DNA from 3 places in the Streptomyces sp. 5K101 genome. Region 2 is predicted to be linked to each of the others. Evidence: riboswitches for the same ligand, from Rfam matches in the RefSeq annotation. Region 2 holds a riboswitch; each other region holds the start of a gene.
What was found. A riboswitch is a leader RNA that binds a small molecule or an ion and turns the genes downstream of it on or off. The one in region 2 is predicted to bind thiamine pyrophosphate.
Positions count from the first base shown of each region.

Region 1: another riboswitch for thiamine pyrophosphate. It lies ahead of ACLB9X_RS21745 (thiamine ABC transporter substrate binding subunit); the one in region 2 lies ahead of thiC (phosphomethylpyrimidine synthase ThiC).
Region 3: another riboswitch for thiamine pyrophosphate. It lies ahead of thiO (glycine oxidase ThiO); the one in region 2 lies ahead of thiC (phosphomethylpyrimidine synthase ThiC).

Region 1 covers NZ_JBKFFO010000011.1:98,480-102,479, reverse strand. Annotated here, with positions in the region: gene rlmN (23S rRNA (adenine(2503)-C(2))-methyltransferase RlmN) at 1-911, shown strand, start outside; TPP riboswitch at 975-1,098, shown strand; gene ACLB9X_RS21745 (thiamine ABC transporter substrate binding subunit) at 1,094-2,191, shown strand; gene ACLB9X_RS21740 (ABC transporter permease) at 2,230-3,846, shown strand; gene ACLB9X_RS21735 (ABC transporter ATP-binding protein) at 3,846-4,000, shown strand, end outside.
Region 2 covers NZ_JBKFFO010000005.1:436,632-440,631, forward strand. Annotated here, with positions in the region: gene ACLB9X_RS12970 (YibE/F family protein) at 21-1,349, opposite strand; TPP riboswitch at 1,421-1,553, shown strand; gene thiC (phosphomethylpyrimidine synthase ThiC) at 1,546-3,336, shown strand.
Region 3 covers NZ_JBKFFO010000001.1:340,902-344,901, forward strand. Annotated here, with positions in the region: gene ACLB9X_RS01500 (Rv2175c family DNA-binding protein) at 1-36, opposite strand, end outside; gene ACLB9X_RS01505 (NAD(P)/FAD-dependent oxidoreductase) at 81-1,319, opposite strand; partial or broken gene ACLB9X_RS01510 (hypothetical protein) at 1,329-1,689, opposite strand; TPP riboswitch at 1,773-1,885, shown strand; gene thiO (glycine oxidase ThiO) at 1,883-3,061, shown strand; gene thiS (sulfur carrier protein ThiS) at 3,058-3,258, shown strand; gene ACLB9X_RS01525 (thiazole synthase) at 3,264-4,000, shown strand, end outside.

The sequences.
Region 1 (4,000 bases), on a different contig from region 2:
CCGCTGCCGCGCGCGAGAAGCTCGCCACGGAGCTGCTGCCCGATCTGATGTCGGTCGTGCGGCACATCTCCTGCGACAACGACACCACCCGCAAGACGCTGTGGCGCCTCCACGACGGCACGCTCGTCGAGTCCGTCCTGATGCGCTACCCGGACCGGGTCACGATGTGCATCTCCTCGCAGGCGGGCTGCGGGATGAACTGTCCGTTCTGCGCGACCGGACAGGCCGGTCTCGACCGGAACCTGTCCACCGCCGAGATCGTGCACCAGATCGTCGACGGCATGCGCGCGCTGCGGGACGGAGAGGTCCCCGGCGGCCCGGCCCGGCTGTCCAACATCGTGTTCATGGGCATGGGCGAGCCGCTCGCCAACTACAAGCGGGTCGTCGGTGCCATCCGCCGGCTGACCGACCCCGAGCCCGACGGTCTCGGCCTCTCGCAGCGCGGCATCACCGTCTCCACGGTGGGCCTGGTCCCCGCGATGCTGCGCTTCGCCGACGAGGGCTTCAAGTGCCGCCTCGCCGTCTCCCTGCACGCGCCGGACGACGAGCTGCGCGACACGCTCGTGCCGGTCAACACCCGTTGGAAGGTCCGCGAGGTCCTCGACGCCGCCTGGGAGTACGCGGAGAAGTCCGGCCGCCGGATCTCCGTCGAGTACGCGCTGATCCGCGACATCAACGACCAGGCGTGGCGCGGCGATCTGCTCGGCCGGCTCCTCAAGGGCAAGCGGGTCCATGTCAACCTGATCCCGCTGAACCCCACGCCCGGCTCCAAGTGGACCGCGTCGCGGCCGGAGGACGAGAAGGCGTTCGTGGAGGCCATCGCCGCCCACGGTGTGCCGGTCACGGTCCGGGACACTCGCGGGCAGGAGATCGACGGCGCGTGCGGGCAGCTGGCGGCGCAGGAGAGGTGACCGGGGGCCGTCGGCCGGGTGGCTGATACTGTGCCCTGTGCGTTCGCACAAATGAACAACGAAACATTCCGACAGGGGAGCGCAGCAGCGCTGAGAGTGCGGCAGGGCGTGCGAAGACGCCCAGGGGCCGCAGACCCTCGGACCTGATCCGGGTCATACCGGCGTAGGGAGTCAGCACCATCATGAACAGCCAGCTTCGGCGTGCCGCCGGCGCAGCACTCGCCGCCGCCCTCGGCGTCACCGCCCTCGCGGCCTGCGGCGGCGGGTCCGAGGACTCCGGGTCCGGCACAAGCGGCGGGTCCAAGACCGTCACCCTTGTCAGCCACGACTCCTTCGCGGCGTCCGACGCCGTCCTCAAGGAGTTCACCCGGCAGACCGGGTACACCATCAAGGTCCTCAAGAGCGGGGACGCCGGCGCCGCGCTCAACAAGGAGATCCTCACCAAGGGCTCCCCGCAGGGCGACGTCTTCTTCGGCGTCGACAACACCCTGCTCTCCCGCGCCCTCGACAACGACCTGTTCACGCCCTACGAGGCCCAGGGGCTGGACCAGGTGGCGGACGAGGCGCGGCTCGACGGGGACAAGCACCGTGTCACGCCCGTCGACACCGGCGACATCTGCGTGAACTACGACAAGAAGTACTTCGCCGACGAGAAGCTCGCGCCCCCGAAGACCTTCGCCGACCTCGCGAAGCCCGCGTACAAGAACCTGCTCGTCGTCGAGAACCCGGCGACGTCCTCGCCCGGCCTCGGCTTCCTGCTCGGCAGCGTCGGTGCGTTCGGCGAGTCCGGCTGGCAGGACTACTGGAAGAAGCTCAAGGCCAACGGCGTCAAGGTCGTCGACGGCTGGGAGCAGGCGTACAACGAGGAGTTCTCCGGCTCGGCGGGCGGCAAGAAGGCGGGAGCCGACCGTCCCCTCGTCGTCTCGTACGCCTCCAGCCCGCCGGTCGAGGTCCTCTACGCCGACCCGCAGCCCGCCGAGGCGCCCACGGGTGTCGCGACCGGCACCTGCTTCCGCCAGATCGAGTTCGCCGGGCTGCTCAAGGGTGCGAAGAACGAGGCGGGCGGCAAGGCGCTGCTGGACTTCCTGATCACCAGGACGTTCCAGGAGGGCATGCCGCTCACCATGTTCGTCAACCCCGTGGTCGAGGGCGCGAAGCTGCCCGAGCTGTTCACCGAGCACGGCGTGGTCGTCGACAAGCCCGAGACCGTCGCTCCCGGCACGATCGCCGAGAACCGTGAGCAGTGGGTCCGGTCGTGGTCCTCGCTCGTCCTGAAGTAAGGCAGTTGCTGCGGGGGAACGCGGCACGGTTCGCCCTGATGGCCGGACCCGTCGCGTTCTTCGCCGTCTTCTTCGCCTATCCGGTCACCGCGATCGTCGGCCGCGGCCTGCGCGTCGAGGGCGCCTGGCAGTTCGGGCGGTTCGGTGAGGTCCTCGGACGCCCGGACATCCTGCACGTCCTGTGGTTCACCACCTGGCAGGCGCTCGCCTCCACCGCGCTCACCCTGCTCGTCGCCCTGCCCGGCGCCTACGTGTTCGCCCGGCTCGACTTCCCCGGCAGGCGCCTCCTGCGTGCCGTGGTCACTGTGCCGTTCGTGCTGCCGACGGTCGTCGTCGGCACGGCCTTCCTCGCCCTTTTGGGCCGCGGCGGGCTGCTCGACGAGCTGTGGGGCGTGCGCCTGGACACCACGGTCTGGGCGATCCTGCTCGCGCACGTCTTCTTCAACTACGCCGTGGTCGTCCGCACCGTCGGCGGCCTGTGGTCGCAGCTCGACCCGCGTCAGGAGGAGGCCGCGCGGGTGCTCGGCGCCGGGCGGCTGACGGCCTGGCGGCGGGTGACGCTTCCCGCGCTCGTGCCGTCCGTCGCCGCGGCCGCGCTGATGGTCTTCCTGTTCACCTTCAGCTCCTTCGGCATCGTGCAGATCCTCGGCGGTCCCACCTTCGCCACCCTCGAAGTGGAGATCTACCGGCAGACGGCCGAGATGCTCGACCTGCCGACGGCGGCCGTGCTCACGATGCTGCAGTTCGCCACCGTCTGCGTCGTCCTCGCCGTCCACGCCCGTGTCGTGCGGCGCCGTGAGGGCGCGCTCAGGCTCGTGGACCCGGCCCGTACCGCACATCGTCCGCGCGGAGCTGCCCAGTGGAGCGTGCTCTGCGGGGTGCTGGGCAGCGTCGCCCTGCTGCTGATCGCGCCGCTCGGCGTACTGGTCGAGCGGTCCTTCGACACTCCCCGCGGCTACGGGTTCGACTACTACCGCGCGCTCACCGTGCTCGACGAGACCGGCGGCGCCTTCCTCGTCCCGCCGGTCGACGCCGTGGCCAACTCGCTGGAGTACGCGCTCGTCGCGACCGCCGTCTCGGTACTGGTCGGCGGGCTCGCGGCGGCCGCCCTCACCCTCCGGGCCGGCCGGCTCGTCCGGGGATTCGACGCCCTGCTGATGCTGCCCCTCGGGGTCTCGGCGGTGACCGTCGGCTTCGGCTTCCTGATCGCGCTCGACGAGCCGCCGGTCGACCTGCGCGGCTCGTGGATGCTGGTGCCGCTCGCGCAGGCGCTGGTCGGCGTGCCCTTCGTCGTACGGACGATGCTGCCCGTGCTGCGCGCCGTCGACGTCCGGCTGCGCGAGGCGGCGGCCGTGCTCGGCGCGTCGCCGCTGCGCGCCTGGCGCGAGGTCGATCTGCCGCTGGTGAGCCGGGCGCTGCTGGTGGCGGCGGGATTCGCGTTCGCCGTGTCACTCGGCGAGTTCGGGGCGACCGTCTTCATCGCCCGGCCCGACCAGCCGACGCTGCCCGTCGCCGTCGCCCGGCTGCTGGGCAGGCCCGGAGAGCTCAACTACGGGCAGGCGATGGCCCTCGGCACGATCCTGATGGTGGTGTGCGCCGCCGCGCTGCTCCTCCTCGAACGCCTCCGTACCGACACCACCTCCGAGGAGTTCTGATGGCGCTGCTGGAACTGGAGGGCGTCACCGTACGGTTCGGCTCCCGGGCCGCCCTCGAAGCGGTCGACCTGAAGGTCGCCGAGCACGAGATCGTCTGCGTGCTGGGACCGAGCGGCAGTGGCAAGTCCACGCTGCTCAGGGTGGTCGCCGGACT
Region 2 (4,000 bases):
AACGGTCAGCCGCCGTCCGGCTACTTCTTGCGGCGCCGCCCCCTGCCGCCCCGCGCGGGTGCCGCCGTCGTCTCGCCCGCTCGGCCGGGACGGTCCGCCGAGACGACCAGGGCGGCGAGCGCTGTGGTCACCGGCACCGAGGCGACGAGGCCGATCGAGCCCACCAGGGTCCGCACGATCTCCTCCGCCACCAACTCGCTGTTCGCCACCGTGCCCACGCTGGACTGGGCGATCGAGAAGAGCAGCAGCAGCGGCAGGGCCGCGCCCGCGTAGGCGAGGACGAGCGTGTTGACGACCGAGGCGATGTGGTCGCGGCCGATCCGGATGGCGGACCGGTAGAGGCCGCGCGGCCCCATGCCCGGATCGGCCTGGTGCAGTTCCCAGACCGCCGAGGTCTGCGTCACCGTGACGTCGTCGAGCACGCCGAGCGAGCCGATGATGACTCCCGCGAGCAGCAGGCCGCTCATGTCGATGTTCGGGTAGAGGCCCTTGATCAGGCCGGTGTTGTCGTCGGTGTTGCCGCTGAGGCTGGCCCAGCCGATGAACAGCGAGCCGAGCAGGCCGATGAGCAGCAGCGAGATCAGCGTGCCCAGCACGGCGACCGACGTCCGCGCCGTGATGCCGTGGCACGAGTAGAGGGCGATCAGCATGATCGCGCTCGCCCCGACCACCGCGACCAGCAGCGGATTCGACCCCTGCAGGATCGCGGGCAGGATGAACAGCGTCAGCACGGCGAACGAGACGGCGAGCGCGATCAGCGCCATCACGCCGCGCATACGCCCGACCAGGACCACCACCAGGGCGAAGATGCCCGCCAGCAGAGCCATCGGGAATCCGCGGTCCACATCGGTCACCGAGTACTGCAGATCGCGGGGGGCGTCCGGCGCGTACGCCACCACCACGCCCTGGCCCTCCTTCAGCTGCCGCGGCGCGTCGGGCTGGACGATCTCGACGAACCTGCGGCCCTTGTCCTTGCCGGTGGTGACCTCGACGGTGGCCTTTCCGCAGTCGCCCTGCTGCGCGGCGACCGCCTCTCGGCCCTCTGGCGTCGACGTGTCGCCCGTCGGCGGGACCTGGCCCGCGTTGACGTCCTTGCAGTCGACCCTCTCGACGCTCACGACCCTGCCCTGCTCGGTCTGCCGGTCGAAGCCGACCCCCGAGCGCTCGTGGCCGGGCGCCTCGCCCGGCCACAGCACGGCGAGGCCGACCAGAACGGCCGTCGCGAAGGGGATCAACACCGCGGCGATGACCCTGCGGAGGTGCCGGGAGACCGGCGCTGCCGGCCCGTGACTGTGCACGTGGCCGTGATCGTGGCCCTGCTGTTCGGGGTGCTGCGGCGATGAGGTCACGGACCGATCATCGCAAGAACGAGAGGGGCCCTCTGTTCAGCGCGCCAGACATGACGCTAGCGTGGTGCCACCTTTGCACACGCGGGAGCTCGGAGCACCGGGCTGAGAGGGCGCTGACCTTCGTACATCCGTACGGGACAGCTGCGCCGACCGCCGAACCTGTTACCGGGTAATGCCGGCGTAGGGAGTAGGTCTCATGACCGTATCGGACGCACGCACGCCTGCCTCCAACGAGAACGACGAGGCCGGGAAGTCCATCGGCTGGCACAAGGGATACGTCGAGGGCTCGCGTCCCGACCTCCGCGTGCCGGTCCGCAAGGTGCACCTCACCAACGGCAAGGACGTGACGCTGTACGACACGTCGGGGCCGTACACGGACCCGAACGTCGAGACGGACGTACGCCGCGGTCTGCCCCCGCTGCGGGAGAACTGGATCATCGGTCGCGGCGACACCGAGGAGTACGCGGGCCGCCCGGTCCGCCCCGAGGACGACGGGATCAAGCACACGTCTCCGCGCGGGGGCCTGCGCAACCTCGACGCCGTCTTCCCCGGCCGTCCGCGTCAGCCCCGCCGGGGCCGGGACGGCCAGGCGGTGACGCAGCTCGCGTACGCCCGCCGCGGCGAGATCACGCCGGAGATGGAATACGTCGCCCTTCGCGAGAACGTCGCGCCCGAGGTGGTGCGCCAGGAGATCGCCGCGGGCCGCGCCGTCCTGCCGGCGAACGTCAACCACCCGGAGATCGAGCCGATGATCATCGGCAAGCGGTTCCTGGTGAAGGTCAACGCCAACATCGGCAACTCCGCGGTCACCTCCTCCATCGAGGAGGAGGTCGAGAAGATGACCTGGGCGACCCGCTGGGGCGCCGACACGGTCATGGACCTGTCCACCGGCCGCAACATCCACACCACTCGTGAGTGGGTCCTGCGCAACTCCCCCGTGCCGATCGGCACGGTGCCGCTGTACCAGGCACTGGAGAAGGTCGACGGCAAAGCCGAGGAGCTGACCTGGGAGATCTACAAGGACACGGTCATCGAGCAGGCCGAGCAGGGCGTCGACTACATGACGGTCCACGCCGGCGTCCGCCTGGCGTACGTGCCGCTCACCGCGAACCGCAAGACCGGGATCGTCTCGCGCGGCGGCTCGATCATGGCGGCGTGGTGCCTGGCGCACCACAAGGAGAGCTTCCTCTACGAGAACTTCGAGGAGCTGTGCGAGATCCTCGCCGCGTACGACGTCACGTACTCGCTCGGCGACGGCCTGCGCCCCGGCTCGATCGCGGACGCCAACGACGAGGCGCAGTTCGCGGAGCTCAGGACGCTCGGTGAGCTGAACACGATCGCCAAGCGGCACCATGTGCAAACCATGATCGAGGGCCCGGGCCACGTCCCGATGCACAAGATCAAGGAGAACATCGACCTCCAGCAGGAGATCTGCGAGGAGGCGCCGTTCTACACGCTCGGCCCGCTGACCACCGACATCGCTCCGGCCTACGACCACATCACCTCCGGCATCGGAGCGGCGATGATCGCATGGTGGGGCACGGCCATGCTCTGTTACGTGACGCCCAAGGAGCACCTGGGCCTGCCGAACCGCGACGACGTGAAGACCGGTGTCATCACGTACAAGATCGCGGCGCACGCGGCGGACCTGGCCAAGGGGCACCCGGGCGCCCAGGAGTGGGACGACGCGCTGTCCGACGCCCGCTTCGAGTTCCGGTGGGAGGACCAGTTCAACCTGGCCCTCGACCCGGATACGGCACGGGAGTTCCACGACGAGACGCTGCCCGCCGAGCCGGCGAAGACCGCGCACTTCTGCTCGATGTGCGGCCCGAAGTTCTGCTCGATGAAGATCAGCAGAAGCATCACAGAGCGGTTCGCCCCGGATCTCGCCATGACCAGTGACGATGACGTTGAAGCGGGCATGCTCGCCAAGTCGAAGGAGTTCGCGGAGGCCGGCCACCGCGTCTACCTCCCTATCGCGGACTGATCTTCTTACGTCTCAGCGTCCCTCGGCATGCGACCCGGGGGACGCTGTCGTCTCTCACGAACGAGCTGCGGCAGGAAATGTCTGGTGGCGCGGCCGGGCGGCGACCTCTGACTGGGCCACTGTCACCGGCGCCGACCGACGCGTTCGCGAAAACTGTCCTTGCCGGGCTGCCGATCGCCCTCCACCATAGCCGCGCCCTTTCACGTCACCAGCCCTGCTTTCACGTTCGCCTGCCGCGCCGGCTGTCTCCAAACGAGTGGGTCGCCCGGGGCAGCCGTGTGCTGGGCTTCGATGCCTTGCTGCCAGGATCCGCTCGATCACTACCGTCGTGTCGACCGTGCGCAACGGCCCCGGCGTTTACACACCGGGGCCGCCCATCCAGGCCGTCGCACGTGAGAAGTGCGCCGACCCATGCACAATGGTATGCCTATGCCGCTTATCCGGCATAAGGGACTCTTCAGATAATACGTTCCTTGATCGGAAAGGCTCGGCGCCGTGTCAGCCGCGTTCCTCCTCTTGGGCCTCCATGAGCCGGATTCCGTGGTGCGTCAGCGTGACCAGTGCGGGTGTGGTTCCTGTGTCCAGCCGACCGTGATGAGCCCGTCGCCCGCGAGATACGCACAGGCTGCGGCCAGGTCCTGCTCAGGCATGTGGAGGTCGTTGC
Region 3 (4,000 bases), on a different contig from region 2:
GACGAGAGCATCGATCTTTGCGTCAATCTCGGTCACAGGAACAAGCCTGCCATCTGCGACTGACAGCCGGTAGCCGACGCCTACGCGGTCGCCCCCTTCAGGGGGACGGACGGGTCGGCGGCCCGGCCCGGGTCCAGTCGCGCGCCGGACGCGATGAGCCTGCGGCCCTGGGCCAGGTCACGCGGCCGGTCGACGGCGAGCAGCGCGACCAGCCGGCCCTCGCGCAGCCACAGCACCGACCAGCCGGCGCCTGCGGCCGGGTCGCCCCGCCACAGCAGCGTGTCGCCCGCCGGATGGTGGCCCGCGTACTGCACGAAACGGCCGAACTGCTCCGACCAGAAGTACGGCACCGGGTCGTACACCTGCGGCTCCGGGGCGGCCCCGAGGATGTTCGCCGCGACCGTGCGCGGCCCCTGCAGCGCGTTGTCCCAGTGGTGGACGAGCAGCCGGGTGCCGTAGCGGCCCGAGGGGTAGGAGGCGCAGTCACCCACGGCGTACACGTCGGGCGCGGAGGTGCGCAGGTGCCGGTCTGCGACGACGGCGCCGTCCGGGCCGAGCTCGATGCCGCTGCCGGCGAGGGCGGCGGTCGCGGGCCGGGCGCCGATGCCGACGACGACGGCGCCGGCCGCGATCCTGCGCCCCGATCCGGCCAGCACGACCGTGCCCGGCTCGACGGCGGCCACCCGCTCGCCGGTGAGCAGCTCGGCGCCCGCCTCGGCGTACCAGCGGGCCATGGGCGCCGCGACCTCGGCGGGCAGGGAGCCGGCCAGCGGACGGTCGGCCGCCTCGACGACGGTCACCGCGCAGCCCGCCTCGCGCGCGGCGGTCGCGAACTCCGCGCCGATCCAGCCCGCCCCGACGACGACGATGTCGTGCCGGCGCGCGAGCACGGGCCGGAGCCGTTCGGCGTCGTCGAGCGTCCGAAGCAGATGGACGCCCGGGACGCCGGTGGCTCCGGGCAGGGCGACGGGTTCGGCTCCGGTGGCGAGGACGAGGGCGTCGTACGGGACGGGGCCGGCGGCGGTGTCCACCTCGTGCGCCCCCGGGCGTACGCCGGTCACCTCGCAGCCGAGCCGCAGGTCGACGTCGAGCGCGTCGAAGTCGATGTCGAACGCGGAGCCCTCCGCCGTGCCCAGGAGGATCGCCTTGGAGAGCGGCGGCCGGTCGTACGGCTGGTGCGGCTCGGCGCCGATGAGGGTCACCGGTCCGGTGAAGCCCTGTTCCCGCAGGGCGACCGCGGTCTGCACCCCGGCCATGCCCGCGCCGACCACGACGACCCGTCGCACGTCCCCCGCCTGTTCCCGCGTGTGCTCGCTCACCCGGCCACCTTAAGCTTCTGACGAACCATCAGGCAGCAGCCGCTCGACGACGCTGGTCCCGCTGCCCTCCTGCGACTCCCACTCCCAGGTCTCCTCCAGGCGCACGCGCCCGTCTGGCAGTTCGACGACGGTGGACAGGCAGTGGCCGGTGGACGTCCCGCCGTCGGTCTTCAACTGGACATAACGGAAGTCCAGCCGGTCGCCCTCGCGGGTGCCGACGAGGTGGCCGCGCACCACGTCGCCGCCCGCGTACTCGGCCCAGATCCGCCCTTGCTCCTCGTGGTACAGGAACCGGGTACGGGGTGCCGACCTGGCCCGGGGCCTGGTCGGCCACCGGCGCGAGCACCAGTCCGTCGAGCGATGTCGCCACTGCCTCCACCCTCCTGCGCACCCGCGCCGGGGGACGGCGGCTCCCTTACTGCGCGCCTGGGCGTGGGGTTAGGGTGGCCACCGTAAGGCACTCGCGGGAGCCCGGACGCACCGGGCTGAGAGGGAGGCTGGCCGGCCTCCGACCGTACGAACCTGATCCGGGTCATGCCGGCGAAGGGAGGGGCTGGACGCCCATGTCTCGTACACCAGACGCACCCGACGTCCTCGTCGTCGGGGGCGGGATCATCGGCCTGGTCACGGCCTGGCGCGCGGCGCAGCGCGGGCTGCGCGTGGCCGTCGCCGATCCGGAGCCCGGCGGCGGGGCCGCACGGGTCGCGGCCGGCATGCTGGCCGCCGTCACCGAACTCCACTACGGCGAGCAGACGCTGCTCGGCCTGAACCTCGAATCGGCCCGCCGCTACCCGGCGTTCGCCGCCGAACTGGAGGAGGCGAGCGGGCGGTCGGTCGGCTACCGCGCGTGCGGCACCCTCGCCGTCGCCCTCGACGCCGACGACCGCGCGCACCTGCGGGAACTGCACGCCCTGCAACGCCGTTCGGGCCTGGAGTCGGAGTGGCTCACCGGTCGCGAGTGCCGCCGCCTGGAGCCCATGCTGGCGCCGGGGGTCCGCGGCGGTCTGCGGGTCGACGGGGACCACCAGGTCGATCCGCGACGGCTCGCCTCGGCGCTGGTCGTCGCCTGCGAGCGTGCCGGGGTCGACTTCCGCCGCGCCTGGGCGGAGCGGCTGCTGATCGTGCGCGACCGCGCCGCGGGCGCGGTCCTCGACGACGGGACGGAGGTCGCCGCCGGCCAGGTGGTGCTGGCGGGCGGCAGCCTGAGCGGCCGCCTCGGCGGGGTGCCGGACGACGTGCTGCCTCCCGTACGGCCGGTGAAGGGCCAGGTCCTGCGGCTGACGGTGCCGGGTGCGTACGCGCCGTTCCTGTCCCGCACCGTGCGCGCGGTGGTACGCGGCAGCCACGTGTATCTCGTGCCGCGTCAGAACGGCGAGCTGGTGGTCGGCGCGACCACCGAGGAACTGGGCTGGGACACGACCGTCACCGCCGGCGGCGTGTACGAACTGCTGCGGGACGCGCACGAGCTGGTGCCCGGCATCACCGAACTGCCGCTGACCGAGACGCGCGCCGGGCTGCGGCCCGGCTCCCCGGACAACGCGCCGGTGCTGGGATTCACCGAACTGCCGGGGCTGTTGCTCGCGACCGGCCACTACCGCAACGGGGTGCTGCTCACGCCCGTGACCGGCGATGTGCTCGCCGACGCGCTCACCAGCGGTCAACTGCCGGAGCTGGCATGTCCGTTCAGCCCCCACCGGTTTTTTCCGGCCGCCGTACGCGTACGACAGGAGCAGCCCGCATGAACGTCTCCGTCAACGGCGAGACCCGCGAGCTCGCCGACCGCACCACGCTGGACACCGTGGTGGCGGCCCTCACTACGGCCCCCTCCGGGGTGGCCGCCGCCGTCAACGAGGCCGTCGTCCCGCGCAGCCAGTGGGCGGGCACCCGGCTCGGCGACGGCGACCGGGTCGAGATCCTCACCGCCGTGCAGGGAGGCTGACCGCCATGGCCGACGACCGTCTCACCATCGGCGGCACCGCGTTCACCTCGCGGCTGATCATGGGTACGGGCGGGGCGCCCAGCCTCGACGTCCTGGAGCGCTCGCTGCTCGCGAGCGGCACGGAACTCACCACGGTCGCGATGCGGCGTCTCGACCCGACCGTGCAGGGGTCGGTTCTGTCCGTCCTGACCACGCTGGGCATCCAGGTCCTGCCGAACACAGCCGGCTGTTTCACCGCCGGCGAGGCCGTCCTGACGGCACGGCTCGCGCGGGAGGCGCTGGGCACGGACTGGATCAAGCTGGAGGTCGTCGCGGACGAGCGCACACTGCTGCCGGACGGCGTGGCGCTGCTGGAGGCGGCCGAGACGCTGGTCGACGACGGTTTCACGGTCCTGCCGTACACCAACGACGACCCGGTGCTGGCGCGGAAGCTGGAGGACGTGGGGTGCGCGGCGATCATGCCGCTGGGCTCACCGATCGGGTCCGGCCTCGGCATCCGCAACCCGCACAACTTCCAGCTGATCGTCGAGCAGGCGGGCGTACCGGTGATCCTGGACGCGGGCGCGGGCACGGCGTCGGACGCGGCGCTGGCGATGGAACTGGGGTGCGCGGCGGTGATGCTGGCGTCGGCGGTGACGCGGGCGCAGGAGCCGGTGCTGATGGCGGAGGCGATGCGGCACGCGGTGGAGGCGGGCCGCCTGGCGTACCGGGCGGGGCGCATACCCCGCCGCCACTTCGCGGA